Regions from separate parts of the Herbaspirillum sp. GW821-FHT09A12 genome, predicted to be linked through region 1. Evidence: predicted binding sites of a transcription regulator. Region 1 holds the regulator's gene; each other region holds the start of a gene.
What was found. The regulator sigma-54, encoded in region 1, starts transcription at its own class of promoters, with help from an activator protein. The targets are predictions, from matches to a motif close to TGGCANGNAANCTGCTTT.
Positions count from the first base shown of each region.

Region 2: a site for sigma-54 is predicted at 1,895-1,912, ahead of glnA (type I glutamate--ammonia ligase). Genes of this name have one in related genera too.
Region 3: a site for sigma-54 is predicted at 3,179-3,196, ahead of AC07N6_RS02395 (ammonium transporter). Genes of this name have one in related genera too.
Region 4: a site for sigma-54 is predicted at 6,625-6,642, ahead of AC07N6_RS07050 (MSMEG_0572/Sll0783 family nitrogen starvation response protein). Genes of this name have one in related genera too.

Region 1 covers NZ_JBWKPR010000007.1:166,840-174,504, forward strand. Annotated here, with positions in the region: gene hpf (ribosome hibernation-promoting factor, HPF/YfiA family) at 1-336, opposite strand, end outside; gene AC07N6_RS16495 (RNA polymerase factor sigma-54) at 481-1,971, opposite strand; gene lptB (LPS export ABC transporter ATP-binding protein) at 2,067-2,807, opposite strand; gene lptA (lipopolysaccharide transport periplasmic protein LptA) at 2,809-3,396, opposite strand; gene lptC (LPS export ABC transporter periplasmic protein LptC) at 3,423-4,031, opposite strand; gene AC07N6_RS16515 (KdsC family phosphatase) at 4,028-4,579, opposite strand; gene AC07N6_RS16520 (KpsF/GutQ family sugar-phosphate isomerase) at 4,579-5,607, opposite strand; gene AC07N6_RS16525 (cation:proton antiporter domain-containing protein) at 6,001-7,665, shown strand, end outside.
Region 2 covers NZ_JBWKPR010000013.1:18,001-25,665, reverse strand. Annotated here, with positions in the region: gene AC07N6_RS20530 (response regulator) at 1-401, shown strand, start outside; gene AC07N6_RS20525 (response regulator) at 435-1,118, shown strand; gene AC07N6_RS20520 (rhodanese-like domain-containing protein) at 1,146-1,607, opposite strand; gene glnA (type I glutamate--ammonia ligase) at 2,025-3,440, shown strand; gene AC07N6_RS20510 (DUF4124 domain-containing protein) at 3,552-4,007, shown strand; gene glnL (nitrogen regulation protein NR(II)) at 4,167-5,240, shown strand; gene ntrC (nitrogen regulation protein NR(I)) at 5,373-6,863, shown strand; gene AC07N6_RS20495 (MFS transporter) at 6,988-7,665, opposite strand, start outside.
Region 3 covers NZ_JBWKPR010000001.1:539,123-546,787, forward strand. Annotated here, with positions in the region: gene AC07N6_RS02385 (FecR family protein) at 63-1,097, opposite strand; gene AC07N6_RS02390 (sigma-70 family RNA polymerase sigma factor) at 1,094-1,600, opposite strand; gene AC07N6_RS02395 (ammonium transporter) at 1,928-3,130, opposite strand; gene AC07N6_RS02400 (alkaline phosphatase D family protein) at 3,457-5,079, shown strand; gene AC07N6_RS02405 (hypothetical protein) at 5,101-5,709, opposite strand; gene AC07N6_RS02410 (IclR family transcriptional regulator) at 5,843-6,640, opposite strand; gene AC07N6_RS02415 (SDR family NAD(P)-dependent oxidoreductase) at 6,784-7,509, opposite strand.
Region 4 covers NZ_JBWKPR010000002.1:421,176-428,840, forward strand. Annotated here, with positions in the region: gene AC07N6_RS07015 (MSMEG_0569 family flavin-dependent oxidoreductase) at 1-847, opposite strand, end outside; gene AC07N6_RS07020 (MSMEG_0570 family nitrogen starvation response protein) at 895-1,182, opposite strand; gene AC07N6_RS07025 (MSMEG_0565 family glycosyltransferase) at 1,175-2,377, opposite strand; gene AC07N6_RS07030 (sll0787 family AIR synthase-like protein) at 2,379-3,380, opposite strand; gene AC07N6_RS07035 (MSMEG_0567/Sll0786 family nitrogen starvation N-acetyltransferase) at 3,377-3,925, opposite strand; gene AC07N6_RS07040 (MSMEG_0568 family radical SAM protein) at 3,928-5,001, opposite strand; gene AC07N6_RS07045 (Nit6803 family nitrilase) at 4,967-6,049, opposite strand; gene AC07N6_RS07050 (MSMEG_0572/Sll0783 family nitrogen starvation response protein) at 6,066-6,548, opposite strand; gene AC07N6_RS07055 (hypothetical protein) at 6,686-6,997, opposite strand; gene AC07N6_RS07060 (aminotransferase-like domain-containing protein) at 6,978-7,665, shown strand, end outside.

The DNA of each region.
Region 1 (7,665 bases):
AACGCTGTCTTCCGGCAGCCTCTTGGCCATCGAATGATGGTTTTGCAGACGATCCTTGTGCTTGATGACCTGGCGATCGAGCTTGTCGATCAATGCATCAATGGCCGCGTAGAGATCGTGGGCGATACTTTCCGCATGCAAATCCTTCCCCTTGATATGGACGTTGATTTCCGCCTTCTGTCTTTTTTCTTTTTCTGTCAGTTTATCTACGCTCAGGATGACGCTGATGTCGATCACATTGTCGAAATGGCGCTTGATTCGTGCCAGCTTGCTTTGCACGTATTCCCGGATGGCGGGGGTCAGTTCGAGGTGGTGTCCACTAATGGTCAGATTCATACAACACTCCTATCGTGAAGTCACTGGAGGTTCGTGCATCTCATCCATACGCCTGGAGAGAGTACAGCGTTTGTGTCTGAGGGCATGAATGCTTGCCTGAACACAGCGACGGCTGCAAGTACTACAGAAAAACCGAGGAAAAACTCAGAGGGATTTGCGGAGATTGACTGGTGGAATCTTCAGCACTTCGCGGTATTTTGCGACAGTCCGTCGCGCGACCACCATGCCTTGTTCTGCCAGCATATCCGCAATCTTGCTGTCGGATAATGGGGTCTGCGGGTTTTCGGCTCCTATCAGTTGTTTGATCAGTGCCCGTATCGCGGTGGAGGAGGCTTCACCTCCGGTTTCGGTCGCGACATGGCTACCGAAGAAGTATTTCAACTCGAACATGCCGTGTGGCGTGAGCATGTATTTCTGAGTTGTCACACGCGAGATAGTGCTCTCGTGTAGACCCAGTGTATCAGCAATTTCGCGCAGCACAAGGGGGCGCATGGCAACTGCGCCATGTGAAAAGAAGTTTCTTTGACGTTCGACAATAGCTTGTGCAACTCGCAAAATCGTATCGAAGCGCTGGCGCATATTCTTGATCAGCCACTTCGCTTCCTGCAGCTGCGATGTGAGTGAAACTTCGCCTTTGGATTGCTTGAGCGCACTCGCATACATCGCGTTCACGCGCAGCTTGGGCATCACGTCATGGTTGAGCGTGACCTGCCAGCCGTTCTTTGTTTGTTTGACAATCACGTCCGGCACCACATAGTCGGAGGCGTCGCGGGCGAATTCGGCGCCCGGGTGCGGCCGGCATTGGCGGATGACGGCCTGGGCTTCGCGCAGGTCTTCGTCGTCGCAGTCGAGCGCCTTCTTGATCTTGTTGAAGTCGCGCTGGGCGAACAGCGGCAGGTAATCCTCGACGATCTTCAGCGCCAGCTTGCGCGTGACGAAAGGCACGCCGGGCAGCCGGCGGATCTGCAGCGCCAGGCATTCGCTGGGACTGCGCGCGCCGACGCCGGCCGGGTCAAGGCTTTGCAGCAGCTTGAGCGCGATCGACAGCTCTTCAAGATCGATTCCCAGCTCTTCGGGCAGGTGCGACAGGATATCTTCCAGCGGCTCGTCCAGGTAGCCGTTGTCGTCCAGCGTATCGGCCAGCAGCTCCAGCAGCGCGCGGTCGCGCAGCGTGCGGGCGGTGACGCGGATCTGTTCCACCAGGTGTTCGCGCAGCGTGGTCTGGTGCGCTTCCAGTTGCGGCCGCGCATCCTCATCGTCGGATGATTTGCCGTTGCGCGCGACATCGTCGAAACTCCATTCGGATTCGCCGCTGACGCTGCCCTCAGGCGTGTTGTCCTGGTAGTCGAGGCTGGATTCGCCGTCGCTTGCGGGCGCGGGGGCCTCGGCGCCGCTTTCGCCGGCGCTGTCGGCCACGCCGCTGGAGGGCGAGGCGGAGAGGGCGCCGTCGGCCAGCAGCCGCACCGAATTGTCGAGCGCGTCGTCAAGCCGCTCGAGCAGCGGGTTGTCGGACAGGATCTGTTCCAGTTCCTGATGCAGTTCCAGGGTAGACAATTGCAGCAGCCTGATCGACTGCTGCAATTGCGGCGTCAATGCAAGGTGCTGCGATGTGCGTAACTGGAGGGACTGTTTCATCTGGCTTTCAGGCGCCGCGTGGCCGGCTTGTTACGTGCTGCTTTGTCGTGCGTTGCATGTCGTGCGCTGCGCTGGCGTGGCCTGGCGCAGGGCGCTCACATGCGGAAATGTTCGCCCAGGTAGACGCGCCGCACCGATTCGTTGGCGATGATGTCGTCCGGGCTGCCGCTGGCCAGCACCGTTCCCTGGTTGATGATGTAGGCGCGGTCGCAGATGCCCAGCGTCTCGCGCACGTTGTGGTCGGTGATCAGCACGCCGATGCCGCGTTCCTTGAGGAAGCGCACGATGCGCTGGATCTCGATCACGGCGATCGGGTCGATGCCGGCGAACGGCTCGTCCAGCAGCACGAAGCGCGGATCGGTCGCCAGCGCGCGCGCGATTTCGACGCGGCGCCGTTCGCCGCCCGACAGCGAGAGCGCCTGGCTGTCGCGCAGCTTCTCGATCTGCAGTTCATGCAGCAGGTTGTTGAGGCGGCCTTCGATTTCGTCGCGCGAGAGCGGCTTGCCGTTTTCCTGGCGCAGCTCGAGCACGGCGCGGATATTGTCTTCCACCGTCAGCTTGCGAAATACCGAGGCTTCCTGCGGCAGGTAGGACAGGCCCAGCGTGGCGCGCTTGTGGATCGGCAGGCTTGAGATGGCCGCGCCATCCAGGTCGATTTCGCCGCCGTCGGACGGCACCAGGCCGACGATCATGTAGAACGAGGTGGTCTTGCCGGCGCCGTTGGGCCCCAGCAGGCCGACCACTTCGCCGCTCTGCACTTCCATCGACACGTCGCGCACCACCTGGCGCGCGCCATAGCTTTTCTTCAGTCCGCGGACCACCAGCGAGCTCACCATGTTACTGGTCCTTTCCGGGTTGGGCCGGCTGCGTTGACGGCGCCGGCTGGACAGGCGGATTCTTGGGCTGGATCACCGCGGTGATCCGGCCCGCGCCCGGCTTGCTTTCACCCGAAGCGGTATTGTTGACCGAATAGAATTCGGCGCGGCTGTCGTAGGAGATGAACTCGCCGTTGACCTCGTCGGTAATGCGCTTGCCGTCCATGCGTTGGATGTGCGCGCGGTTGAACAGTTTGGAGATCTCGGTCTGCTCGGAATACTCGATGCGCTCGGCCTGGCCTTCGATCCACAGGTCGGGGCCGCCGTCGCGCTTCTGGCGGAAGCTGGCCAGCGAACCCGGCGCCGCATACAGCACCGCATATTCATAACCGTACTGGTCGGTGGTCAGCACCACGCGGCCGGCCTTGATCAGCAGCGTGCCGCGTGTGAGCACCACGTTGCCGGTGAAGGTCTTTACCTGGCGCACGTCGTCGTAGACCATCTGGTCGGCTTCGATGTTGGTGGGCTTGGTCGAGTCGGCCTTTTCCGCGCGCGCCGCACCGCAGATGGCGAGCAGCAGCAACCAGGGCAATAAGAGTGAGCGTTTCATAAGTTCCTGTCAGGTTGAGTCTTGGCTCAGCGTTTCTTTTGTGTCGGTTCGTAGTAGCCGCGCACGTTGCCCAGCAACTGCACTTCCTGCGTGGCATTGTTGGCGATCATCCCCACGCCGTTCAGTCTGGTGGTGCCCATCGTCATTGCCACCGGTTTGTCGGTCTTGACGATTTCGTCGTCCGGCAGCAGCAACAGGTATTCGGAGACCAGGTGCATCGGGGCCGCGCCGTTGGCGCCGCCGCGCGTGGCGTTGGCGTTGCCGTACATGTGGATCTTGGTCTGGTCGTCGGTCACGCGCGCGGTGTCGGAATACAGCTCCATCGGCGGCTTTTCCTTGTCCAGGCTGTGTACCACCGGCTTGGTGATTTCGAAGGAATCGTCAGTCGGGAAGTGGACCATTCTGGTGCCCGATATGTCGTAGCGCGGCAGCCCGGTCGGGCCCAGTTTCACGTAGTTGAAGTTTTCCAGGTAGTAGTCGGGTTTGCCGGTCGGACGGACGTAGGGCTGCTGGTCGCCGCTGTTGCGCAGCGTTTGCAGCACCCAGAAGCTGCCCAGCGCGAGCGCGATCAGCACCACCAGGAGCACGCCCAGGCGGATGCGTTGCGCCGCGCGCTCGCCGCTGCGGTTGCTCATGCCAGATACGGCGCCAGCGCCGCCTCGTAGTTGCCCTGCGCGGCCAGCACCAGGTCGCACACTTCGCGCACGGCGCCGTTGCCGCCGGTGGCGGCCGTCACATAGTCGCAACGCGATTTGACTTCACGGTGCCCGTTGGCCACGCAAGCCTTGAAGCCGACCCTGGTCAGCACCGGCAGGTCGATGATGTCGTCGCCCAGATAGCCGCAGTCCGCGGCCTGCAGGCCGGTGTGCTGCAATAGCTCCTGGAATGCCAGCCGCTTGTCATGGGCGCCCTGGAAGACGTGGGCGATGCCCAGGTCGTTGGCCCGGCGCAGTACGAAAGGCGATTGGCGCGCGGTGATGATCGCGGCGGCCACGCCGAACTGCTGCATCATCTTGATGCCGTGGCCGTCCAGCGCATTGAAGCGTTTCACCGATTCGCCGTCTTCGCCGTAGAACAGCCCGCCGTCGGTCAGCACGCCGTCGACGTCGAAGATCATCAGCCGCGTGGCGGCGGCCTTGGCGAGGATGGCGGGCGCCAAGGCGCTGGCGAAGGCTGGCGTCATCAGATCACCTTGGCGCGGGTCAGGTCATGGATGTGCAGCGCGCCGGTCAGCACGCCTTGCGCATCGGTCACCAGCAACTGGTTGATGCGGAATTCTTCCATCAATTGCACGGCGTCCACCGCCAGCTGGTCCTGGTTGACGGTGCGCGGATTGGCGTGCATGACGTCGGCGATGGCGAACCGGCTGAAATCCTGTCCGCGTTCCAGCAGGCGGCGCAAGTCGCCGTCGGTGAACACGCCGATCGGGCGGAAATGTTCGTCGACCACGGCGGTCATGGCCATGCCCTTGCGCGTGATCTCCATCAGCGCTTCCGACAGCGAGACATCCGGCCGCACGGCGGGGATGGCGTCGCCGCTGCGCATGACGTCGCGCACATGGGTCAGCAGGCGGCGGCCCAGGGCGCCGCCCGGATGGGAGCGCGCGAAGTCTTCTTCCATGAAGCCGCGCGCATCCAGCAGCGACACCGCCAGGGCGTCGCCCATGGCCAGCGTGGCGGTGGTGCTGGCCGTCGGCGCCAGGTTCAGGGTACAGGCTTCCTGGTCGACGCCCACGTTGAGGTGGACGGCGGCCAGCTCGGCCAGGCTGGATGCATCGTTGCCGGTCATGGCGATGATCACTGCCCCCATGCGCTTGACGATCGGCACGATGGCCAGCAGCTCGGCGGTTTCACCCGAGTTCGAGATGGCAATGAAGACGTCTTTGGGGGTAACCATGCCGAGGTCGCCGTGGGCGGCTTCGGCCGGATGCATGAAGAGCGCCGGGGTGCCGGTGGAGGCCAGTGTGGCAGCGATCTTGCGGCCGATATGGCCGGACTTGCCGATGCCGGACACGACCGCGCGGCCCTGGCAGCCAAGCAACAGATGCACGGCGCGGGCAAGCGGTTCGGAACTGTCGTCGGACAGGCGGTTTTTCAGCGCCAGGATGGCATCGGCTTCGATCTGCAAGGTCTGGCGCGCCAGCGCGATGGCGCGCCGTGCGTCCTCGGTCGAAAAAGATGCGGGCGTGGATTTATCATCGGTTACACTCATAACCGAAGTATAAACGAATTAGCAAAGCAAAAAACTTGCCAGATGTAAGGAGGGGATGCAATGACGGCAAGCGCGCCGCCATTGCGGTTGCGTTGCAGCAGGTGCGCAACACCCGGCTAACCGGTCTGGCAAGCGCCAATATGCCAGATTTGCTGCGCCGGCGGAACGGTCGGCAACGCTGAAAATTGCCATGATGACATGCCTGTTTCCGCCGCTGCCGGGATCGTTTGCATGAATGCCTGCACCGACTTGGTGGGGTTTGTATTGTGCGCCGCGCCGCGAATGCGCATGGCGGTGCGGGGAGGCGTAGGGAGACGCTACCGGGCATGTTTCTCGCTTAGCCGGTTCGCATAGTTCAGCCCATATAAGATCTAACAAGCGAATCATCCACACATGTTTTCTGGACTGGAACTGACTTTATTCCTGCTCGCCGCTGCCGTGCTCGGGGTGGTGGCTTTCCGCATGATGCATCTGCCGCCGATGCTGGGGTACCTGGTGGTCGGCATCGTGATCGGGCCGCATGGCCTGGGTTTCGCCGAAGACAATGAAACCACCCACGCGCTGGCCGAGTTCGGGGTGGTGTTCCTGATGTTTTCCATCGGGCTGGAGTTCTCGCTCAACAAGCTCTCGGCGATGCGCCACATCGTGTTCGGCCTGGGCATGGCGCAGGTGACTGCCACCATCGCCGTGACCATGGTGTTCGGCTGGGCGGTCGCCTATTTCCTGCCGCAGCTCACCTCCATCAGCTGGCAGGCCGCGTTCGCCCTGGGCGGCGCGCTCACCATGTCTTCCACCGCCATCGTCTCCAAGCTGCTCACCGAAAGGCTGGAGCTGGAGACCGAACACGGCCGCCGCATCCTCGGCGTGCTGCTGTTCCAGGATCTGGCGCTGGTGCCGCTCCTGATCGTGGTGCCGGCGCTGGCCAAGGATTCCGGCAACCTGATGGTGACGCTGGGCTGGGCGGTGGCCAAGGCGATGGTGGTGCTGGCCCTGCTGCTGTTCTTCGGCCACAAGCTCATGCGCAGCTGGTTCAAGGTGGTGGTCAAGCGCCGCTCGCAGGAGCTGTTCATGCTCAACCTGCTGCTGATCACGCTGGGGGCGGCCTGGATTACCGAGAAGGCGGGGCTGTCGCTGGCGCTGGGCGCGTTCATCGCCGGCATGCTCATTTCCGAGACCGAGTTCAAGCACCAGGTGGAGGAAGACATCAAGTCCTTCCGCGACGTGCTGCTGGGCCTGTTCTTCATCACCATCGGCATGCTGCTCAACGTGCATACGCTGATCGAGCACTGGTTCCTGGTGCTGCTCTTGCTGATCGGGCCGGTGCTGTTGAAATTCGGCCTGATCGCGGCGCTGGCGCGCCTGTTCGGTTCCAGCACCGGCGTCGCCTTGCGCACCGGGCTGGCGCTGGCGCAGGCGGGGGAGTTCGGCTTCGTGCTGTTGAACCAGGCCGGCGGCCTGAAGCTGATCGATCCCTTGCTGATCCAGGTGATCCTGGCCTCGATGGTGCTGTCCATGCTGGCCGCGCCGTTCATCCTGGCCAAGTCCGACGCCATCGTGATGAAGCTGTCGGCCAATGAATGGATGCTGCAATCGCTGGCGCTGACCCAATTGGCCACGCGCACCATGAACGCGCAGAAGCACGTGATCATCGCCGGTTTCGGCCGCAGCGGGCAAAGCCTGGCGCGCCTGCTGGAGGAGGAGGGCATCACCTACCACGCGCTGGAGATGGACCCGGAGCTGGTGCAGGATGCCCGCAGCGGCGGCGCCAATGTCTCCTACGGCGACGCCGCCCGGCGCGAGAGCCTGGTGGCGGCCGGCATCCACCGCGCCGCGGCGCTGGTGGTGACTTACGCCAGCACGCCGTCGGCCCTGAAGGTGCTGCACCATGCGGCCGAACTGGCGCCGGAGCTGCCGGTGATCGTGCGCAGCTACGACGATGCCGACCTCGACAAGCTGCTCGCCGCCGGCGCCACCGAGGTCGTGCCGGAGTCGCTCGAAGGCAGCCTGATGCTGGCCTCGCATGCGCTGGTGATGCTGGGCATACCGCTGCGCCGCGTG
Region 2 (7,665 bases), on a different contig from region 1:
CGGTCGCCCTGGCCATGAAGGCCGGGGCCCGCGGTTTTGTCGGCAAATCGCAGGAGCTCTCGGAACTGATACAGGCGATACGCACCGTCTCCCTTGGCCGTGTCCACCTGAACAACAACATGGCCGCCGAATTGTCGTCGATGCTTTCCGCCGAACCGGGAGAGGGCGGCCGGGAAGGGGCGGCGGTATCGGATTCCCTGTCCGAGAACTCGGAGCTGTCGCCGCGCGAGCGCGAGGTGTTGCGCTGCTGCCTGGATGGCATGACGGTGACCCAGATAGCGGAAAAGTTCGCGCGCAGCGTCAAGACCATCAGTGGCCAGAAACAGGCGGCATTTCGCAAGCTTGGGGTCCGCAACGACAGCGAGCTGTTCAAGATTCAGCACCAGCTTGAAGACCTCTGAGACCAAGAGACTGAGATAAGGACGGAGCGACCAATGAGCGAAAAAGGACCTTGGATTCTGGTGGTCGACGATTCGGCGACCAGCCGCATGGTGATCGAAAAGCAGTTGCGCAAGTTCGGTTGCCGCGTGGCCGGCGTCGAAGATGGCAAATCCGCCCTGGCGGCCATCCAGGCGCAACGTTACGGCCTGGTGCTGCTCGACTGCTACATGCCGGACATGAACGGCTACGAAGTGGCGCGGCGGGTGCGGGAGGCGGAAGAGGGCAATCCGGATGCCGGCTACACCCCGCTCATCGGCATCTCGGCCGAGGCTGACGCAGCCCATGTGCAGCTGTGCCTGGACAGCGGCATGGACGGCATCCTGGGCAAGCCGCTGCCGATCGGCGAGTTCAAGAAAATGCTGTCGCTATGGTGCGATTACGATGTCGACGAACCTGCCGCCAGCGCGCCGGTGGATGCGCAATCGGTGGATCTGGAGGCCTTGTTCCGCACGACCTCGCTACAGGATCTGGCGGCGATGCGCGCGGCGCATGCCGCATCCGACGTCGAAGCCGTCCAGCGCCTGGCGCATCGGATGAAAGGCGCGGCGCTGACGATGCAGCGCGAGGAGATCGTCACGACGCTGGAACGCATCGAGGAGGCGACGCGCAACGGCGCCGCCGGCTTTGCCGCCATCGTTGATCGGATGGCGCAGCTGGATGCATTGCTGGCGGCCTGATCGGCACTCCGGTTGCCGACGGGCGCCTCAGGCGCCTACCCAGGGCAGGCCGGCCTGGCACCATCCTTCCACTGTCTTGCGGTGTCCGGCCGCATCCTTGTTGCCTTCAAAACCCTCGACGATGTCGAAGCAATTGCGATAGCCGTTCTCGCTGGCCAGTTTGGCGGCGTGCCTGGAACGGACTCCGGAGCGGCACAGGAACAGCAATACCTCGTCGGGGCCTGCGGCTTGCTGCAACTGTTCGAGGAATTGCGGATTGGGCTTGCCCTCCGGATACAAATTCCACTGCACGAACAAGTGTTGCCCGGCCGGGATTTGCACCGTCCCGACCCAGTCGCGTTCGGCCTTGGTTCGTACATCCACCAGCTTGATGGCGGGGTTGCCCTGAATCAGGGCAAAGGCTTCCCGGGGCGTGACGGCCCCGCGGTAGGGAAGCTGGCCGTCCTGGGCGCGCTGGCTGGCAGTGGTGAGGATCTGTTCTTGGGTCATCGGCGCCTCGTTGGACTATCGGGGTTGGAAATGGCTAAAAATTATAAATAAATTAAAAGATTAATTCTTTTGGCGCAGTGGATGCATCGATCTGCATCGATTCTTTACACGGAGGCACTAAATAAGTGCGTATTGACCATTGAATGCACCATAATGGTGTTTATTGGTGCAATTCAGTTAATTTGCACTAAAATAATGCATAAATTCAAGTTGCATGCACTGAAGGGAACGGCCGTCCAGCCCCTGCTCCCTAAAATATTCCATTATTGCCGCCCTTGAAAGGGCGGTGGCATGGAATCTGCTATCATCCGCGTCTGAGTTCCGGCGCAAGACCGTTGTATCAAATGCAAAGATCCAGTCGCAGAAAACGGCTCAACCCCCCAAATTTATACTACTTCCTCGTTTTAGGAGATTCGCATGGCAAGGACGGCCGCAGAGGTTTTGAAGATGGTGAAGGACAACGAAGTCAAGTTTGTTGACTTCCGTTTCGCGGACACCCGAGGCAAGGAACAGCACGTTTCCGTGCCTGTTTCGCATTTCGACATCGACAAGTTCGAATCCGGTCACGCTTTCGACGGTTCGTCGATCGCAGGCTGGAAGGGTATCGAAGCCTCCGACATGCTGTTGATCCCGGACCCGAACACTGCCAACATCGACCCGTTCATGGAAGAAACCACGCTGTTCATGCAGTGTGACGTGATCGAGCCGTCCGACGGCAAGGGCTACGACCGCGACCCGCGTTCCATCGCCAAGCGCGCCGAAGCCTACCTGAAGTCCTCCGGCCTGGGCGACACCGCCTACTTCGGCCCGGAGCCAGAATTCTTCATCTTCGACGGCGTGCGCTGGGGCGCTGACATGTCCGGTTCCTTCGTCAAGATCGATTCCGAAGAAGCTTCCTGGAGCACCGGCGCCAAGATCGAAGGCGGCAACTCCGGCCACCGTCCGACCGTCAAGGGCGGCTACTTCCCGGTTCCTCCGGTCGACAGCTTCCAGGACATGCGTTCGGAAATGTGCCTGATCCTGGAATCCCTGGGCATCCCAGTCGAAGTGCATCACCACGAAGTGGCCGGCGCCGGTCAAAACGAAATCGGCACCAAGTTCTCGACCCTGGTCGAGCGCGCCGACTGGACCCAGAACCTGAAGTACGTGGTCTGGAACGTCGCCCACACCTACGGCAAGACCGCGACCTTCATGCCCAAGCCGCTGGTCGGCGACAACGGTTCCGGCATGCACGTTCACCAATCGATCTGGAAAGACGGCAAGAACCTGTTCGCAGGCGACGGCTATGCCGGCCTGTCCGAAACGGCGCTGTTCTACATCGGCGGCATCATCAAGCACGCCAAGGCGCTCAACGCGATCACCAACCCCGGCACCAACTCGTACAAGCGCCTGGTTCCAGGCTTTGAAGCCCCGGTCAAGCTGGCCTACTCGGCCCGCAACCGTTCGGCATCGATCCGTATCCCGCACGTGGCCAACCCGAAGGGCCGCCGCATTGAAACCCGCTTCCCGGACCCGCTGGCCAACCCGTACCTGTGCTTCGCCGCGTTGCTGATGGCAGGCCTGGACGGCGTGCAAAACAAGATCCACCCGGGCGAAGCCGCGACCAAGGACCTGTACCACCTGCCGCCGGAAGAAGACAAGCTGATCCCGACCGTCTGCGCCTCGCTGGAAGAAGCGCTGGACCACCTGGACAAGGACCGCGAGTTCCTGACCCGCGGCGGCGTCTTCACCGACAGCATGATCGATGCCTATCTGGAACTGAAGGGTCAGGAAGTTCAACGCTTCCGCATGACCACTCACCCGATCGAATTCGATATGTACTACTCGCTGTAATCGAAGACGGGTCTTCAAAAAAAGGGGAAGCTTGCTTCCCCTTTTTGTTTATGCGCAGCCGGAGCGCGCGCCGTCTTGTCACAAGGCGGTAGAGGTTTTCCGGAGGATGCGATGAGGAGCAGGCGTGGTTGGGGATGGGCGGCGGCACTGCTGGCCGGCGCGGCGGCGGGGCACGCTGCCGACATCTACGTATGCACCGGCAGCGGCGGCGTCGAATACCGCGATGACGCGCGTGCGGCGCATTGCCGCAAGGGCGTGCTGGCGCCGCTGGGCGCGGTTAGCGGCAATGGCAATGGCAATGGCAATGGCGTTGCCACAGGGCGGAAGGATTTGTCGCCGCCGGCGCCGGCCGATGAAGAGCGTTCCCGCATCGTGTTGCGCGAACGCCTGGCGGCAGAGCGCAGCAGGCTGGATGCGCTCAGGCGCGAATATAACGACGGCCAACCCGAGCGACGCGGCGACGAGCGCAACTACGCCCGATACCAGGCGCGCAGCGCGGCCTTGAAGGATGCGCTCGGGCAAAGCGCGGCGGCCGTCGCCGCGCTTGAGCGGGCGCTCAAGGATTGATGTACAACATGCGGCGGCATGCGGGCTTGCCCGAAACTTGCTAGAGCATTAGCGCGGATTGGCAAATGCAGGGCCCGACGGCCGCCTTTGCGATGCAACAAGCGCTGGCGAAGTGGCCGCCATCCGCCACCAACGATTTCAGGGTCAACAATAATCCGAATGAAGACAAATTTCTCCTCGCTTGACGGCCTCGACCTGCTGGCTTCGGCGGTGATCATTCTGGATGCCCGGGGCGGCATCGTGTACGCCAACGCCGCGGCGGAGAACCTGCTGGAAAGCTCGTTCAAGGTCTTGTCGCAGCAGAAGCTCTCGGAACTCTTCCTCAACGGCACGGAACTGTCCGCGCTGTTCTCCCAGGCCATCGAACACCAGTTCGCCGACAAGCGCCTGGACCTGGTGCTGGAACGCGCCAACCGCGAGCCCTTGCAGGTGCATACCATCGTCACGCCGCTGGACAACCCGGACATGCCGGTGCTGCTCGAGCTGCGCGAGAACGTGCAGCAACTCAAGCTGGACCGCGAAGAGCGCATGTTCGACCAGAGCCAGGCCAACAAGGAACTGATCCGCAACCTGGCGCACGAGATCAAGAACCCGCTGGGCGGCATCCGCGGCGCGGCGCAATTGCTGGAGCTGGAGTTGCCCGAGCGCCACCTGAAGGAATTGCGCGAATACACCCAGGTCATCATCAAGGAAGCCGACCGGCTGCAAACGCTGGTGGACCGCCTGCTGGCGCCGCACCGCCATCCGCACATCGTGGGCGACGTCAACATCCACGAAGTGTGCGAACGCGTGCGCAGCCTGATCATGGCCGAGTTCCCGCAGGGCCTGACCATCAGGCGCGACTACGACCTCTCCATCCCCGAATTCCGCGGCGACAAGGAGCAGCTTATCCAGGCGCTGCTCAACATCGTCCACAACGCGGCGCAAGCCCTGGTCGAACGCATCCGCGCCGGCGACGGCGAGCTGATTTTGCGCACGCGCGTGAGCCGGCAAGTGACGCTATCCAAGGTGCGATACCGGCTGGCACTAGACTTGCATATCATCGATAACGGCCCGGGCATCCCCCCCGACATCCAGGAAAGGATTTTCTATCCGCTGGTGTCGGGACGCGAGGGAGGCAGCGGGCTCGGATTGACGCTGGCGCAGACTTTCGTTCACCAGCACATGGGCGTGATCGAATGCGAGAGCCGGCCGGGATGTACCGATTTCAGAATACTAATACCGCTGCCGTGAGCCAATGGCCGCAGGCAGCGCGCCAAACCAGTGTGATGGAAGCAATTCGCCATCGGGGGCTGTCGTTGCGGTGTGCCGCCACGCTGCACTACAGAAGCATTAACAGCATGACCAACGCAGGAAAAGTTATTTATGAAGCCAATCTGGATTGTTGACGACGACGAATCGATACGCTGGGTTCTCGAAAAGGCCCTGGCCCGAGAAAATCTCGCCACGCAAAGTTTTTCCAGCGCGCGCGACGCCATACAAGCCCTGCAAAGCGGTACGCCGCAGGTCCTGGTTTCCGATATCCGCATGCCGGGCGCGTCCGGGCTTGAATTGCTGCAGACCATCAAGGCCAAGCATCCCGGCATCCCTGTCATCATCATCACCGCATTCTCCGACCTGGATTCGGCCGTCTCGGCGTTCCAGGGCGGCGCCTTCGAATACCTGGCCAAGCCTTTCGACGTCGACAAGGCGGTCGAACTGATCCGCCGCGCGCTCGACGAAAGCCTGCGCGAAATCGATGTCGAGCAGTCGGCCGCGCAGACCCCCGAAATCCTCGGCCAGGCGCCGGCGATGCAAGACGTGTTCCGCGCCATCGGCCGCCTGTCGCAATCCAACGTGACGGTGCTGATCACCGGCGAGTCCGGTTCCGGCAAGGAACTGGTGGCGCGCGCATTGCACAAGCACAGCCCGCGCGCCAGCCAGCCCTTCGTCGCCTTGAACACCGCGGCGATCCCCAAGGACCTGCTGGAATCCGAACTGTTCGGCCATGAGCGCGGCGCCTTCACCGGCGCGCAAGCGATGCGCCGCGGCCGCTTCGAGCAGGCCGAAGGCGGCACGCTGTTCCTCGATGAAATCGGCGACATGCCGCTGGACTTGCAGACGCGCCTGTTGCGCGTGCTGTCGGACGGCCATTTCTACCGCGTCGGCGGCCATCAGTCCTTGAAGGCCAATGTGCGGGTGATCGCGGCCACGCACCAGAACCTGGAACATCGCGTGCGCGAAGGCCTGTTCCGGGAAGACTTGTACCATCGCCTGAACGTGATCCGCCTGCGCTTGCCCAGCCTGCGCGAGCGCAGCGAAGACATTCCGATCCTGGCGCGCCACTTCCTCACGCAGAGCGCGCGTCAACTGGGGGTGGAGGCCAAGCGCCTGTCGCCGCAGGCGATGCAGTTCCTGTCGCAGCTGGAGTTCGCCGGCAACGTGCGCCAGCTGGAAAACCTGTGCAACTGGATCACCGTGATGGCGCCCGGCCAGACGGTGGAGATCAAGGACCTGCCGCAGGACCTGGTGGAAGAGCGCGTGCATGCGCCGCAGCCGGCGCAGACGCTGTCGGCCCCGGCCTCGGCGGCCATGCCGCAGCCGGCGGGCGGCGAGGCCGGCTACCCGGCGCCTGCCGAAGCCAGCCACGCCAACTGGATTTCCCTGCTGGAAGCCGAAGCCGCGCACATGCTGGCGCAGGAACAGCCGGAGGTGATGGACATCCTGGGCCGCCAGTTCGAGGCGGCGCTGATCAAGATCGCGCTCAAGCACACGCATGGCCGCAAGAACGACGCGGCGGTGCGCCTGGGGATCGGACGCAATACCATCACCCGCAAGATCCAGGAACTGGGCATCGGCGGCGCCGAAGACGATTGAGCCGCACGGCGTTGCCGAAAAGAGAAATGGCCCGCATCCAACGATGCGGGCCATTTTCATTGGCGCTGCCTGGGCGCCATCGGTGCGCCGGGCCAGCCATTTGCAGGCCGGCCCGGCGAGGCCGTCAGCGCAGGCGCAGCACCAGGCGCGCCGACAGGCTGGCCAACAGGCTCAGTACGGCGCCGAAGATCACGAAGTAGCTCACCGACAGCTTGTTGCCGGTGAAGTCGATCAGCCAGGTGATGATCAGGCCGGCGAAGCCGCCGAAGATGGTCACGGCGATGTTATAGGCCAGCGACATGCCGGTGCCGCGCGTGGCGACCGGGAAGATATCGGCCAGCAATGCAGGCATCGCGGCGAAGTACATGGTCATCAGCACGCCGATCACGGTCTGCAGCAACAGCAATTGTAGGAAGCCCGGCGAGTTGGTCAGGAACACGAACATCGGATAGGTCAGCACGATGTACAGCGCGCTGCTGGCGATCATGAACGGGGTGCGGCCGATCTTGTCGGACCAGGCGCCCACCAGCGGCGAACCCAGCGCCATGATGATGCCGGCCACCGACATGGCGGCGAACGAGGACCATGCCGGCAGGCTGAGCTGCTTGACCGCGTAAGTCGGGATGTACAGCGACAGGTAGACCGAGACGGTGGCCATGATCACGCTGCCCGAACCGATTAGCAGGCGCAGCTTCTGGCTGGAGAAGGTGTCGCGCAGCGGAGCATCGGTCTTCTCGGTGGAATCCTTGAACTCGGGCGACTCGTCCAGGTGGCGGCGGATGTAGATGCCGGCCGGCGCGAT
Region 3 (7,665 bases), on a different contig from region 1:
GGTCTAAAAAGGAGGTAACGCGAGGCGCGGCGGAGTGATCATCCAGGCGGAAAAAATCAGAATTATTTTTTATCGGCGGCCTGGCGCAGGTCTATGGTCACCAACAGATTTCCGTAATTGCATATGTGCAGCGGCATGGTTTGCTCCAGCGAGCGCAGCACGTTATCGGTATCGTCCAGCGGGAATGCGCCCAGCACGCGCAGGCGCGCGGCATCCGGCGACAGGCGGATGAATCCCTTGCGGTAGGGGCGCAGGGCCGCGACCACATCGGCCAGGCTTTCCTCGTTGGCCACCAGCATGCCGTCGGTCCAGGCGGCACGTCCGGAGAGGTCGCCGCTCACGCGTTCGATGCCGCCGGAGTGGTACCAGGCGGCCTCGCCGGTCTTGAGCACTTGTTCGCCGGCGCCGTTGCTGACGCGGATGCTGTGTTCCAGTACCAGCGCCAGCGTGCGCTCATCCTCGCGTCGAACCAGGAAGCGGGTGCCCAGTGCGCGCGCTGCGCCATGCGGCGTTTCGACGATGAAGGGCCGCGCGGCATCCGGCGCTACCGTGGCGACCAGTTCACCTTGGCGCAAGCGGACGCGGCGCACATTGCCGCTGAAATCGACATCGGCCGAGGAGCGGGCATTGAGCGCCAGTGTGCTGCCATCCGGCAGCGTGAAGCTTTGGCGCTGGCCGGTGCCGGTGTGCAGGTCGGCCGCCAGCGCGTCCAGCGGCCAGGATCGCCAGGATTGATTGAGCAGCAGGCCGGTCGCCACGCCTGTGGCGGCCAACATCAGCGTCTTGCGCAGTATCTTGCGCCGTTCGGACGAGGCGGCGGGCGCCGGTGGCCGCAGCATGATGCGTTCTACGGTTTCGGCCTGGCCGGGCGAGCGGCGCTCTACCTCGCGGATCGGCGCGAACGAGCACTGCAAGATGCCTTGCATGCGCTCCCAGGCTTGCGCATGGCGCGGGTCGACGGCGCTCCAGGTGGAAAAACGGCGATAGTCGTCAGGCGTCGCTTCGCCCGAGCGGAACAGGACCATCCATTCGACCGCCTGTTCGGCGACGGGATTGTCCAGCGCGTTGCCGACGCCGCGTTTGCTGGCCGCGCTCATTGTGGTTCGCCGGCCAGCCAGCAGGCGCGCATGGCCTGCGTCATGTAGCGCCGCACGGTGATGATCGGTATGCCCATGCGTTCGCCGATTTCGCGGTAGCCCAGTTCATGCAATTGGCTCAGCAGGAATACCTCGCGCACGTTGGGCTTGAGGTTGTCGAGGATGGCGTCAATCTGTTGCAGGGTTTCCAGCACCAACGCGCGGTCTTCCTCCGACGGCGCGCCGGCGGCGGGGAACTGGGCCAGTTCTTCCAGATAGGCGCGCTCGATGTCGCGCCGTCGCCAGAAGTTGAACATTACCCGTTTGGCCAGCGTCGCCAGGAAGGCGCGCGGCTTGTCGATCTCGGCCACATTACGCGCAGCCACGACCTGGATGAAGGTGTCCTGGCTCAGGTCGGCGGCATCGTGCCGGCAACCGAGCCGCTGCCGCAACCAGCCTTGCAGCCAGTCGTGGTGGGCATCGTAGAACTCTGTCAGAAGGGCATCCCGGGTGCCGGAAGACATCGCGCAGTCCGCAAATAGTGAGTAAAAATGAGAATTATTACTATTAACGTCGATCTGTGCAAGTTTTGCGGTCATCTTTACAAATCAAAAGCAGTGGCCTGCTTCTATTGGAAATCGACCGGCGTCGCCAACAGATCGGCGGCCCGGGCGGCGAGAGATAACAGTCGCCGGCCGTCAGCCGTATTGCTTCGGCAATACCTTCCACGGTTAATCAGCATTGGCCAGAAACCATGGCATGGCACTTGATGCCTTCATGTGCTGGCCACTGAATCGCCGTGTCGCCCGCGATCTGCAAATCTCCCGCGACTTTGTTTTTATTTATCGCCATTACCAACTGCTCTCGCGCTCCGCCGTCGACGAGATCTTGTGGATGGCCAGGTCGGCGCCTTCGAATTCCTGTTCGGGGTCGAGGCGGATGCCGATGGCGGCCTTGAGCAGGCCGTAGACGATCCAGCCGCCGATCACCGCGATGGCAATGCCCAGCATGCTGCCCAGCAGTTGCGACATGAAGGCCACGCCGCCGCGTCCGCCCAGCGCCTGCTGGCCGAAGATGCCGGCGGCCAGTCCGCCCCACAGGCCGCACAGGCCGTGCAGCGGCCATACGCCCAGCACGTCGTCGATCTTCCATTTGTTCTGGGTGCGGGTAAACATCCACACGAAGATGGCGCCGGCGATGCCGCCGGTGGCCAGGGCGCCGATCGGATGCATCAGGTCCGAGCCGGCGCACACGGCGACCAGCCCGGCCAGCGGGCCGTTGTAGGCGAAGCCGGGGTCGTTTCTGCCCATCAGCAGCGCCACCAGGGTGCCGCCGGCCATGGCCATGAGCGAATTCATGGCCACCAGGCCGTTCATCTTGTCCAGCGTCTGCGCGCTCATCACGTTGAAGCCGAACCAGCCCACCGTCAGGATCCAGGCGCCCAGCGCCAGGAACGGGATGTTCGACGGCGGGTGCGCGGCGACCGCGCCTTCCTTGCTGTAGCGCCCGCGCCGCGCGCCCAGCAGCAGCACCGCCGGCAGCGCGATCCAGCCGCCCACGGCATGCACGACGATGGAGCCGGCGAAATCATGGAAGCCGGCGCCGAAGGTCGCGGCCAGCCAGGCTTGCAGGCCCAGGTGCCCGTTCCAGGCGATGCCTTCGAAGAACGGGTAGACCAGCCCGACCAGCACGGCGGTGGCGATCAGTTGCGGATTGAATTTGGAGCGCTCGGCGATGCCGCCCGAGATGATGGCGGGGATGGCGGCGGCGAAGGTCAGCAGGAAGAAGAACTTGACCAGTTCGAAGCCGCTCCGTTGCGCCAGCGTTTCGGCGCCGGCGAAAAAGGAGACGCCATAGGCGACGTAGTAGCCGATGAAGAAGTAGACGATGGTCGAGACCGCGAAGTCGGCCAGGATCTTGACCAGCGCATTGACCTGGTTTTTCTTGCGCACGGTGCCCAGTTCGAGGAAAGCGAAGCCGGCATGCATGGCCAGGATCATGATGGCGCCGAGCAGGATGAACAGCGCATCTGCGCCGTTTTTGTGATCTTCCACCTGAAAACTCCCAAAGATTGTGCAATAAACGAATTGAAGCCTCGTTTTAAAGCAAATTTCATTCCATTTTGGTGCTTATGTTTTAAGTGGCTGATCTGGAAGGAGTTTTTTATTCCATTACCGTGAAGGGTTCTGGTTGTGCACGAAGTTTGTGCGAAATCGCCACGATGGCGAGGCGGAAAGCCATGTTTTGGTGCGGGGCGAAAATAACCGGGAGCGGGCAAGAAAAACCATGAAAAATCGGACATGAAGGCATGGTTTCATCGGACGGTCATACGCGATTGCTAGATTGCAACGCTTCAAGCCACCTGCCACGAGGAGTTGCCATGCCAGACCATCAAGATCCAGCCGACCAGCAACGTCGCCGCTTCCTGCTCGATAGCGCCAGCCTGGGCGCCGGCGCGGTGCTGGGAACCGCCGCCATGCCGGCGCGGGCCCAGGCGCCCGCTATCGTCACCGCCGAGCGCCTGCGTCCGCAGATGCCGGGCGGCGTGATGAGCGGCGACGTCACGCGCGATTCGGCCATCGTCTGGAGCCGTACCGACCGTCCCGCGCGCATGCTGGTGGAGTATTCCTCCAATGCGGATTTCGCCGGGGCCACGCGCATCGCCGGCCCGCTGGCGACGGTGCATAACGACTACACCGCGCGCCTGGACTTGCGCGGCCTGCCGCTGGGCCAGCGCCTGCACTACCGTGTGCGCTTCCAGGACCTGGCGCATGAATCGGCGCTGAGCGAGCCGGTCACCGGCAGCCTGATGGTGCCGGGCGGCGTGCACAATGGCCGGGCCGACGACATCACGTTCGCCTTCTCCGGCGACGAGGCCGGGCAGGGCTGGGGCATCAACGAGGCCTGGGGCGGTTACCGCGTGTATGAGAGCATGCGCCGCTTCCGTCCGGATTTCTTCATCCACTCGGGCGACCAGATTTATGCCGACGGTCCGATCCAGGCCGAGGTGAAACTGGACGACGGCAGCCTGTGGCGCAATGTCGTCACCGAAGCCAAATCGAAGGTGGCGCAGACGCTGGATGACTTCCGCGGCAACTTCGCCTACAACATGATGGACGCCAACAAGCGCCGCTTTTGCGCCGAGGTGCCGTTCCTGGTGCAATGGGACGACCACGAGGTGCGCAACAACTGGTATCCGGGCCAGGTGATCGGCAAGGAAGAGACGCGTTACAGCGAGCGCAACCTGGATGTGCTGGTGGCGCGTGCGCGCCAGGCGATGTTCGAACACAACCCGTTCCGCATCGATGTCGCCGATCCCTTCCGCATCTACCGCGCCTTCCACTACGGGCCGCTGCTGGAAGTGTTCATGCTCGATGAGCGCAGCTACCGCGGCGCCAATTCGCCCAACCGCCAGAAGGGCGGGCGCGATGCCGATTTCCTCGGCCCGCAGCAGATGCGCTGGATCAAGCAGGCGCTGCTGCGTTCGCGCTCGACCTGGAAGGTGATCGCCAGCGACATGCCGCTTTCCATCGTGGTGCCCGACCTCAATCCCGACGTGCCGAAAGGCACCTATGAAGCCTGGGCCAATGCCGATAACGGCAAGCCCTCCGGACGCGAGCTGGAGGTGGCCGAGCTGCTGCGCTTCATCAAGCGGCACGACATCAAGAACGTGGTGTGGGTCACCGCCGACGTGCACTATGCGTCGGCCACTTACTATTCGCCGGAGCGCGCGCAGTTCACCGAGTTCAAGCCTTTCTGGGAATTCGTCGGCGGGCCGATCAATGCCGGCACTTTCGGCCCCGGCGAGATCGACCATACCTTCGGGCCGGATGTGCGCTACGTCAGCAGTCCGGAAGGCATGAAACAGAATCGCCCGCCGACGGAGTTGCTGCAGTTCTTCGGCATCGGCAAGATCGATGCGAAGACGAAGGCGATGACGGTGTCGCTGCACAACGCCGACGGCAACGAGATCTACAAGGTCGAATTGCCGCCGGAGGCCTGAACCGTATTGGCCGGGGCAGCTTCAGAAACCGTTGTCGGAACTGAAGCTGCCGGCGCCGCTGCGGCTGCTTCCCATTTCTCCCATCCCACCCATTCCACCCATTCCACTGCCACCCTTGCCGCCTGAAGGCGGGCTGCCGCGTCCGCCGCCGCGCCCGCCTTCGCTGTTGCCGGGGCCGTCGGCCACGCGTTGCATGCGGTCGGCGATGTAATCCTGCACCAGCTTGCGCTGGCGGTCATCCAGCGCATCGGCCATCGAAAACCATACTTCGCGCAGTTGGCGCGCTTCCTGTTCGGATGCCGTGCCGTCTTCGTCATAGCCGCGCGCCAGGTCGCGCAATTCAGCGCCGGGCGTGTGCAGTGCCTTGTCGGTGTCTTCCTGCAAGAGGGCGCGGCGCTGCTGGCGCCGGGCGAGGATGGCGCGCGTCTTTTGCTCGGTCTGGCGCCACAGGATTTGCTGGTTGGGGGTGAGCTGCAGGTCTTTCTTGAGCTGCTCGGTCATGGGCAGGATGTCGGCGGCGTTCAGGTCGACCAGCGGCGTGGCTGCGGCTGGCAGCGAGGCGGCTGTCGCCATGCCGAAGGCGGCGGCGCACAGGGCCTGGCGCAGGGAGGGGAAGGTGAATGTCATCATCGCTTGGTGTGGTGGACGGCCGCGGCGGCGGCCAGGGCAAAGCGACGATTTAAGCAGGACTGCGCGCGCGTGTGCGCGGGCGCAGCATCCGGTAACACTTCATTGACGCTTGCGCGCCAGTTGTGAAGACGATTCAGCCCGGGCCGGCCAGCTTGCGCGAGATGGCGGCGCAGGTTTCCAGCAAGGGTTTGACATAGGCTTGCAGCGGCTCGTCGAGGCGCCGGAACAGCGGGATGCTGATGCTGATGCAGGCCGCCGGCAGCCCGTCCGGGCCCATGATGGCGGCGCCGTAGCAGAAGATCTGCGTCTCGTTCTCTTCGCGGTCTTCGGCATAGCCGCGTGCGCGGGTTTCTTCGATCTCGGCGCGCAGGGCATCGAGGTCGGTAATGGTGTGTTCGGTGAAGCGCTGCATGCGGATGCCCGGCATCAGCCGCTCGCGTCGGCCTTGGTCCAGCGCGGCCAGGTAGGCCTTGCCCACCGAGCTGGAGTAGAGCGTCACGCGGGTGCCGATGCGCGAGGTCATGCGCACCGCCTGCGGACTTTCCAGCTTTTCGATGTAGACCATGCCGGCGTCGGAGGGCAGCGCCAGGTGCACGGTCTCGCGCGTGGCGTCGCGCAGCGCGCGCAGGTGCTCGATGGCGGTGGCGCGGATGTCGCTGCGGTCCCAGGCGCGGCTGGCCAGGTTGATCAGGCGCGGGCCGACCTCGAACTGTTTGGTGCGCGGGTTTTCCAGCACCATGCCTTCGGCCATGAGCGCACCCAGGATGCGGTAGACGGTCGGGCGCGGATAGCCGGAAAGGGCGGCCAGCTGGGCGATGGTCAACGGCGCATCCTGGTCGGCGATCAGTTGCAGCACGGCCATGAACTTGGAGAAGGCGGCGGTGCCGGCGATCTTGGTCTGGTCTTCCGTGGCTTTATCTTGGGCGGACATGGGCGATGGACGCTGGTTGGTGTGTGATGGGAGGCGGCGCCAGATTATAGCGGAGCGGTTTGCGGCGTCCGACAAAAAAAGCCCGCGCCGGCATGGAGGCGCTGACGCGGGCAAATGGCATGCAATCGAGACAGGTTTGCCGCTCAGGCAACCAGGTAGCCGCCGTCGACCGGCACGATGGTCCCGGTCATGAAAGAGGCGGCCGGCGTGCACAAGAAGGCGACGACATTACCGATGTCTTGCGGCGTGCCCCAGCGGCCCAGCGGCGTGCGCGCCAGGATCGGGCCGGCGCGCGCCGGGTCGTCCTGCAGCGCTTGCGTCAGTGGGGTGGCGATCCAGCCCGGCGCCACCGCGTTGACGCGGATGCCGTCGGCCGCGTAGGCGATCGCCAGCGACTTGGTCAGTTGCGCCACGCCGCCCTTGCTGGCGCTGTAGCCCGGCACCAGGCCGCCGCCGAAAAAGCTCAGCATGGAAGCGGTGTTGACGATGCAGCCCTGGGACTGCTTGAGCAGTTCGCGCGCGGCGGCGCACACGCGCATGGTGCCGGTGAGGTTGACCGCGATCACCTGTTCGAAGACCTCGGTTTCCAGTTCGGCGCCGCGCTTGATGATGCCGGCGCAATTGACCACGATATCGAGCTTGTCGATCTTGGCCAGCGCGCCGCGCACGCTGTCTTCAGAGGCCACGTTCATCTCGATGAGCGACACGCCGCTGTCCTTGAACTCGTCGGTGGCGAACGGCGGCAGGCCGGCGGCGATCACCTTGGCGCCCATCGATGCCAGCTGGCGCGCGATGGCGCCGCCGATGCCTTGGGTGCCGCCGGTGACCAGCGCGGTCTTGCCTTTGAAAAGATCGGCGGAGAAAGTCATGTGGTTTCCTTTGCTGTTTTCTATGGTGCGGGGGACTGGCTGGATGCCGCCGGTAGTATTTGCCGGCGGCATCGGGTCAGGCTCCTGCGTTGCGATGTTGCGGTTGACCTCGTTCGGACTGAGTAGCCGCGCAGCGGCGTATCGAAGTCGGCGCGC
Region 4 (7,665 bases), on a different contig from region 1:
CGAACTGCGCCACGTCGCCGTCCAGGCTGTGGAAGCGGCCATAGAGCCGCATGCCTTCCAGGGCGAACTTGCGCAGGTCGATGTCGCGCCCGCCGTCGCGGCCGGTGACGTAATGGTTGGTCTTCTCGCGCACGCCGGTGCCCAGCGGATGGCGTTCCACCGGCAGGTCGTAGTAATTCATCTTGTCCAGCCACTCGACAACGTCGCGGCCGCGATAGGCGCGCGCCACGCGCGGCGCGTCGCCCACGCCCAGGTGCACGCGGCGGCCCGCCAGGTGCAGGTCTTCGGCGATCTGGCAGCCGGACTGGCCGGTGCCGACCACCAGCACCTCGCCTTCCGGCAGCGACGCCGGATTCAGGTATTGGCTGGAATGGATCTGCACGATGTCGGCCGGCAGCTTTTCAGCGGCGCGCGGCACCACCGGGGTGTGGTAGCCGCCCACCGCCACCACCACCTGGTCGGCCGAGTACTCGCCGTCGCTGGCGCTGATGCGCCACAGCCCGCCCTCGCGCCATAGCCTGGCGACGGCCACGCCTTCGCGCACCGGCGGGTCGAAACTGGCGATGAAACCATCGATGTATTCGACGATCTGCTCCTTCTTCATGAAGCCGTCAGGATCGTCGCCGCGGTAGGGGTAGCCGGGCAGGGTGCATTGCCAGTTGGGCGTCACCAGGCAGAAGGTATCCCAGCGCTCGTTGCGCCAGGCGTGGCCGCAGCGGTGCTTTTCCAGCACCAGGTGATCGATCCCGGCCTGCTTCAGGTACCAGCTCATCGACAGGCCGGCCTGGCCGCCGCCGATGACGATCACGCAATGGTGGCGCACCGCGCCCTGGTCTTGTGGGTTCATGTTCTTCCTCTTTGTGGGTGGGGGATGGTCTGGTCGGGGCGCGCCGCTTACGGCGTGAAGGATTCCACCAGCACCTGCGGGTCGTCGTCGGCGCTGAAGCGCGCGGCGTTCTCTTCGATGCGGCGCAACTGGTCCATGGCGGAGGAACAGGCGAAGCCGTATTTTTGGCGTACCCGTTCGCTGCCGATGTTGAGCGCCGTGGCGCTGCGTTCGACGAACTCGGCCAGCCGGTAGCGGCGGCCGGCTTCGAGGTGTTCCTTCACCACCAGCGAGGGCGAGTAGCAGTCGGTGACCGTGTCGTCCGGCCAGCGGACGCGAAAGTGCATTTCAGGCATGGTTTTCCTCTTTCATGCGCGCCGCGCTGCCACGGCGCAAGTCGTGATAAATGTCGAGATGGCGCAGGGCCGAGCGGGCCCAGCTGAAGCGCGCGCAGACTTCGGCGCCGGCCGCCGCCAGGTCGGCGCGCACGGCCGGATCGCAGGCGTGGGCCATGCCGGCGGCGATCGAGGCCGGATCCTCGGGATCGACCCAGGCGCAGCAGCCGCCATCGAGATATTCGGTGAAGGGCGCGATGCGCGAGACCACCGTCGGGATGCCGCTGGCCATGGCCTCCAGCACCACCAGGCCGAAGCCTTCCTTGAGCGAGGGGAAGACCAGCGCATCGGCGCAGCGAAACAGCGCGGGCATGTCGGCATCGGCGACCTGGCCGAGAATGCGCACCGCGCCAGGCTCCAGCCCCGTCGCGGCCAGTTCGGCCCGGAAGTCTTCCCGGTAGCGCGCGTGATCCAGCACGCTGGCGCCGCCGGCGATCGCCAGTTGCGCCTGCGGGCGCACCCGGCGCAACCGCACGAAGGCGCGCAGGATGCCGAGGGTGTTCTTGCGCGGTTCGATGCCGCCCACCGAGAGCAGCAGCGGCGCGCCGGTCAATCCCAGCGCGCGGCGCAACTCGCGGTCGCGCGGCGCGGGATGGGGCGTGTAGCGCACGGTATCGACGCCGTTGGCGACCAGCGCCGCCTGCAGGCCGTGCTCGCGCCACAGGATTTCCTGCCACAGGCGGCTCACGCACAGCAGCCGGCTTGCCTGGCGATATCCGCGTTCCTGCCAGGCATGCAGGCGCGCATCGTCGAACTGGTCGAGGTGGTGCAGCGTGCGCACGTAGCCGGGAATCGCGCCGCGTTCGGCCAGCGTGGCCATGGCGTTGGCGCTGATGGAGTCCTGCGCGTGGTAGATGTCGAAACCATCCATGCCCGGCGCCTCGAAGCAGCGCAGGTAGTCGGCGATGCGCAGGCGCACCATGTCGGCCACGTCGGCGGTTTGCGCCGCGCCGGGGATCGGCCGGAAGGCGCAGGACGCTTGGCGGAACAGTCCCGTGCCGCGCGCGTCGGGCGCGAACAGCGTGACGTCGTGGCCCAGCGCCTGCAGGCTTTCGGCAAGCTGCAGCGCGTGCACCACGCCGCCGCGCGGATTGACCGAGTGGGTCAGCATGGCGATCTTCAGCGGGCGGGCCGGGGAGGGCGGGCGCGTGTCCATCTCAGCCTCCTTTTCCGGGGCCGCAGCCGATCAGCGCTTCTTCGGCGAAATCCCAGAAGGGCAAGCGTTTGCCCCGCAGGGACAGGCTTACTTGCCGGCTGTCATCGATGCGCCCGATGGCAGCGCAGGCGATGCCGCGTGCCGAGAAGCGCGCCAGCACTTGCGGCAGGGCCTCGTCGCCCACGCTGAGCAGGAAGCCGTAGCTGGGAAACGCCGTCAGCCAGCGCAGGAAGTCCACGCCGTCGGGGCGCGGGATGGCATCGAGGTCGATGGCGGCCCCCTTGCCGGAGCATTCCAGCAGCATCAGCGCGGTGCCGACCGCGCCGGCCATGCTGATGTCCTTGGCCGCCGGCGCCAGGCCTTCCTCGGCAATCGCCGGCAACAGCTCGAGGTCGGCGCGCAGGCGTTCGGCGGACGCGTCGGAGCTGGCGTTCCAGTAGGCGTAGGGTTCCTGGAAGCGGCCGCGCAGGTCGATCGCCGCCACCAGATGGTGGCCGGCCTGCGCGTCGAAACTGGTCAAGAGGCGCTTGGCGCGGCCGAGGATGGCCACCGATAATTGCTCGCGGTCGTTGCGGCGGTTGCTGTGGCCGCCCACCAGCGGCACGCCATAGACACGCGCCGCTTCGGCCAAGCCATCCAGCACCGGCCGCGCGGCGTCGCCGCCGCGGCTCCACAGCGCGTCCACCACCGCCAGCGGGCGTCCGCCCATGGCGTAGATATCGCTGACGTTGACCATCACGCCGCAATAGCCGGCGAACCACGGCTGTTGCTCGACGAACTCGTTGATGAAGCCTTCGATGGCGAACAGCAGGTAGCCGTCGCCGTCGGGAATGGCGGCGCAGTCGTCGCCCACGGCGATGGTCTGGCCGCGGTGGCTGGCCGGCGCGCCCAGGTGCAGCGCCTGCATCACTTCGCCAATGTCGCGCTTGTGGGCGATGCCGCGCGAGGCGCGCAGGCTTTCGATGATCTGCGCCAGGTCCAGCGGCGCATCCTTGAGGTTCATGGCCGCGCTCCGCGCCCACCGACCAGGAAACCGGCGTCGCCGTCGCTGATGGGCGGGTAAAAGTCCAGTTCGGCCTGCATCAGGTGGTGCGGGCGGCCATGAATACCGATCTCCGACAGCGTGTTCCAGTGCAGCCGGCGAAACAGCGGCACGTTCTGGCTCTGTACCTGCGCCAGGAAGGTATGGCAGCCGTGGGCATGCGCAGTCGACACCGCCAGCCGGATCAGGCCGCTGCCGATGGAGCCGATGCGGCGCGCGTGCTGCGCCACCGCCAGGCGCGAACCGTGCCACACGCCCGGTTGCGACTCGTGGATGCGCACCGTGCCGACTACCTCGCGGCTGCCGTCGGCGGCTTCCAGCACGGCCACGATGGGCATGGCGGCGGCGTCGATGGCGTCCGTGTCGTCGTCGCGGAAAATGCCCTGTTCAGCGCAAAACACATCGCGCCGCAGCCGGCGCGCCTGCGCACGCTCCCATTTGCTCAGCGCCAGCTTGATGCGCACTTCCTGCGCCGCCAGGGGTACCTTGTCGGCAAGTTGATCCATGATCATTTCCTTTCGAAGGAAGACAGCGAGGAGCAGGCGCCGCATTTTCCGCAGCCGGCCTTGGCGTCGCCCGAGCGCATGCCGGCCGCTTCCAGCATGGCCGCCAGCGGCGCCAGCAACTGGCGCATGGCGGCGGCGTCCGGCGCGGGATGGTCTTCCAGCGGGGTGCCGGAGATCGGCACGAAGGGCACCACGAACGGGTAGACGCCAAGCGCGATCAGCTTTTCGCAGGTCTTGAGGATGGCGTCGTGGCTGTCGCCCAGGCCGGCCAGGATATAGGTGCTGACCTGGCCGCGGCCGAACACCTCGACCGCGGCCCCGAAGGCGTCGAAGTAGCGCTCGACCGGGACCGAAGCCTTGCCCGGCATGATGCGCTTGCGCACCTCGGGCGTGACGGCTTCCAGGTGCATGCCCAAGGTGTCGATGCCGGCCTCGCGCATGCGCCGGAACCAGGCATCGTCGTCCGGCGGTTCGCACTGGCCCTGGATCGGCAGGTCGACCGCCGACTTCACGCCGAACGCGCTCTCGCACAGGATCTGCGCGCCGCGGTCGGTGGCGTTGGGGGTGCCGGTCGTCATCACCATGTGCTTGACGCCATCCAGCAGCACCGCCGCGCGCGCCACTTCGCCCAGCTGTTCGGGCGTCTTGCGCAGGATGGTGCGGCCGGCCGCCAGCGACTGTCCGATGGCGCAGAACTGGCACGACTTGCGGCGGCTCTCGTAACGGATGCAGCTTTGCAGCACGGTGGTGGCCAGCACGTCGGCGCCGTGCAGCGTGGCGATCTTGCCGTAGGGGATGCCGTCGAAGGTCTGCATGCGGTAGAAGCGCGGCTGGCGCGGGAAAGACACCATGCCGACCTCGATGCCGTCGCGCAGGATGCGCGAAGCGCCGTCGGCGCCCGGCGGCGTCGCCACATAGGGCGAGGACCAGGAGCCGGCGGTATGCACGGGGATCATCACCGTGCGGCCATCGACCGTCACCGCCTTGTGGTCGGACGGACCGGCGCCGCCACGCCGGCTTTGCGCGCCGGCGCCCGGGTCGTCAAGGCGCAGCCCCAGGGATTGCAGCTCCGTGATCAGTTCCGTGGGCGCCTGACGGCTCGGACGCTGGAGATTCAATTGGATGACGGCGGTCTGCATGATGTGGCCTCGCTTGGTTGGGGATGGCTTGGGAAGATTGCCCGGCTGGGAACAGGGAAGACATGGGGGCGGCATGGCGCTCGTCGAGCACCAGGTGCAGCAGTTCGGGGCGGGCGTAATGGCCGACCGAATCCATCATGCGCTTGCGCTTGGTGATGAGTTCCATGTCGAGATCGGCCACCAGGATGCCTTCGCCGCTGCGCAGCGGTTCGGCCAGCAGCTTGCCCTCGGGCGAGACGATGGCGGTACAGCAGCCGCCGCGCAAGGCCTTTTGCGCGGCCGGATCGGGCTCGATGGCGGCGATCTGGGCATCGGTGAGCCAGCCGGTGGCATTGACCACGAAGCAGCCGGACTCCAGCGCATGGTGGCGGATGGCGACTTCCATCTGGTCGGCGAAGATCTGGCCCACCATGGAGCCGGGAAACTGCGCGCAGTGGATCTCTTCGTGCTGCGCCATCAGGCTGTAGCGCGCCAGCGGGTTGTAGTGCTCCCAGCAGGCCAGCGCGCCCAGGCGGCCGACGGCGGTGTCGACCACCTTCAGGCCGCTGCCGTCGCCTTGTCCCCAGATCATGCGCTCGTGGTAGGTCGGCGTGATCTTGCGGCGCTTGAGGACCAGCTCGCCGTCGGCGTCGAATACCAGTTGGGTGTTGTACAGCGTGCCGTGGTCGCGCTCGTTTACGCCCAGCACCACCACCGTCCCGTGCTGGCGCGCCGCGGCCGCGACGGCCTGCGTCACCGGCCCCGGCACCGTGACCGCGCGCTCGTACAGCAGCAGGTGCTCGGGGCCGGAAGCGAAGGGGGGCCTGACGAAGGAGAAGTACGGGTAGTAGGGCACGCATGTTTCCGGGAATACCACCAGCGCCGCGCCTTGCGCCGCGGCGTCGGCGATGGCCTGGCACACCTTGGCCACGGTGCCGTCCGCGCTGTCGAGGTCGGGCGCGATCTGCACCGCCGCCGCCCGTACCGTTCTCTGTTTGATGGTCATGAGCCGCCCCTTCCGCTTACAGGGTCCAGGTGTCGAGGATGAAGGCGTTGTCGCGGCGATGCAGCAGCACCAGATCCAGCACGTCCAGGGGATTGATCGGGCGGATGCCCGGGATCAGCGACGGCTCGCCGTGGCCGTACAAGGCTTGCAGCGCGAAGCGGCAGGCATAGACCTTGCCGCCTTCTTCCATGAACTTGACGATCTGCTTGTTGAAATTCTGGTGGCCGGGGAAGGCTTCGTCGCCCAGCGTCGGGAAGCCGCGCTGCACGCCCAGCGTCACGCCCGGGCCATACAGCAGGATCGAGGTCTCGAAACCCTTGCGCTTGAGGCGCGTGGCCTGGAGGAGGTTGACGAAACCGATCGAGCCTTCGAAGGCGACGGTGTGGAACGTCACCAGCGCCTTCTCGCCCGGCTGGGCCTTCACGTCTTCAAACACCTTCTCTTCGTAATCCACCAGGAAGTCGCCGGGGGCGTGGGCTGCTTTGGTCACTGCGGGCATGGTGATGCTCCTCTCGATTGCGGTTGGTCTGCACTTCTTCAAGTGGTCCGGCGAGGTCGCCGCGACGCTGGCATTGAATGCATCGGGCGTGCCATGCAATGGGGTTGAGAGGGCAAATTGACTGCAAAAAAATCCGGTCAATTTTGACTGGCGAGGTGATGAGGCCGATGTGTTGCGGCTTTACGCAAGGCCTTGCCGGACAAGCTTTTCCGCGGTGCGCCGGCGCTCCATTCAATCGCTCCATACAATTGCCCAAAGCCGCCCGCACTGCGATGTGGCGGCGTGTTTTTCATTGGTGCGGGCAAGTTGCCGGCAATGGCGCAAACCGGTGCGGAAAATGCCTTGCAAGGCGGTGATTGCATGGAATGTAATTTGCATTCAATCGAGTCATTCAATGCAGTCAATGCCGACCAATTGGAAGGAGCCGCCATGCCGAAGAACGCCAACATGTGGATACCGAAACTGAAGAAGGGAAGCGGCCCGGTCTATCTGGCCATCGCCAACGCCATCGCCGAAGACGTGGCGACCGGCCACCTGCAGCCGGAGCAGCGCCTGCCGCCTCAGCGCAAGCTGGCCGAGGCGATGGAGCTGGATTTCACGACCGTGGCGCGCGCGTATACGGAAGCGCACCGGCGCGGCCTGGTGGATTCGGTGGTGGGGCGCGGCACTTTCGTATGCGGCAAGCGGCGTCCGCGCATTCCGCGCGTGATGGAGGGCCGGCCCAATGTCGACATGTCGATGAACATGCCGCCCGAGCCGGAATCGCCCGAGCTGGTCGAGCTGATGCAGGCGGGGTGGGCCCACGTCAACGGCAAATTGCGCGACCTGATGCGCTATCAGGATTTCGGCGGTTCGCTGGAAGACCGCGAGGCCGGAGCATTATGGCTGCGCCGGCGCGGCATGGCGGTCGAGCCTGAACGGGTGCTGGTGGTGCCCGGCGCGCAATGCGCCTTGCTGGCGATTCTGACGATGATGGTCGGCCCCGGGGGCGTGCTGTGCTGCGAGGACATCACTTATCCCGGCCTGCGGGCGCTGGCCGGGCAGCTCGGCATCAAGCTGGTGGGTTTGCCGATGGACAACGAAGGCATAGACGCCGTGGCCTTCGCCGGCGCCTGCG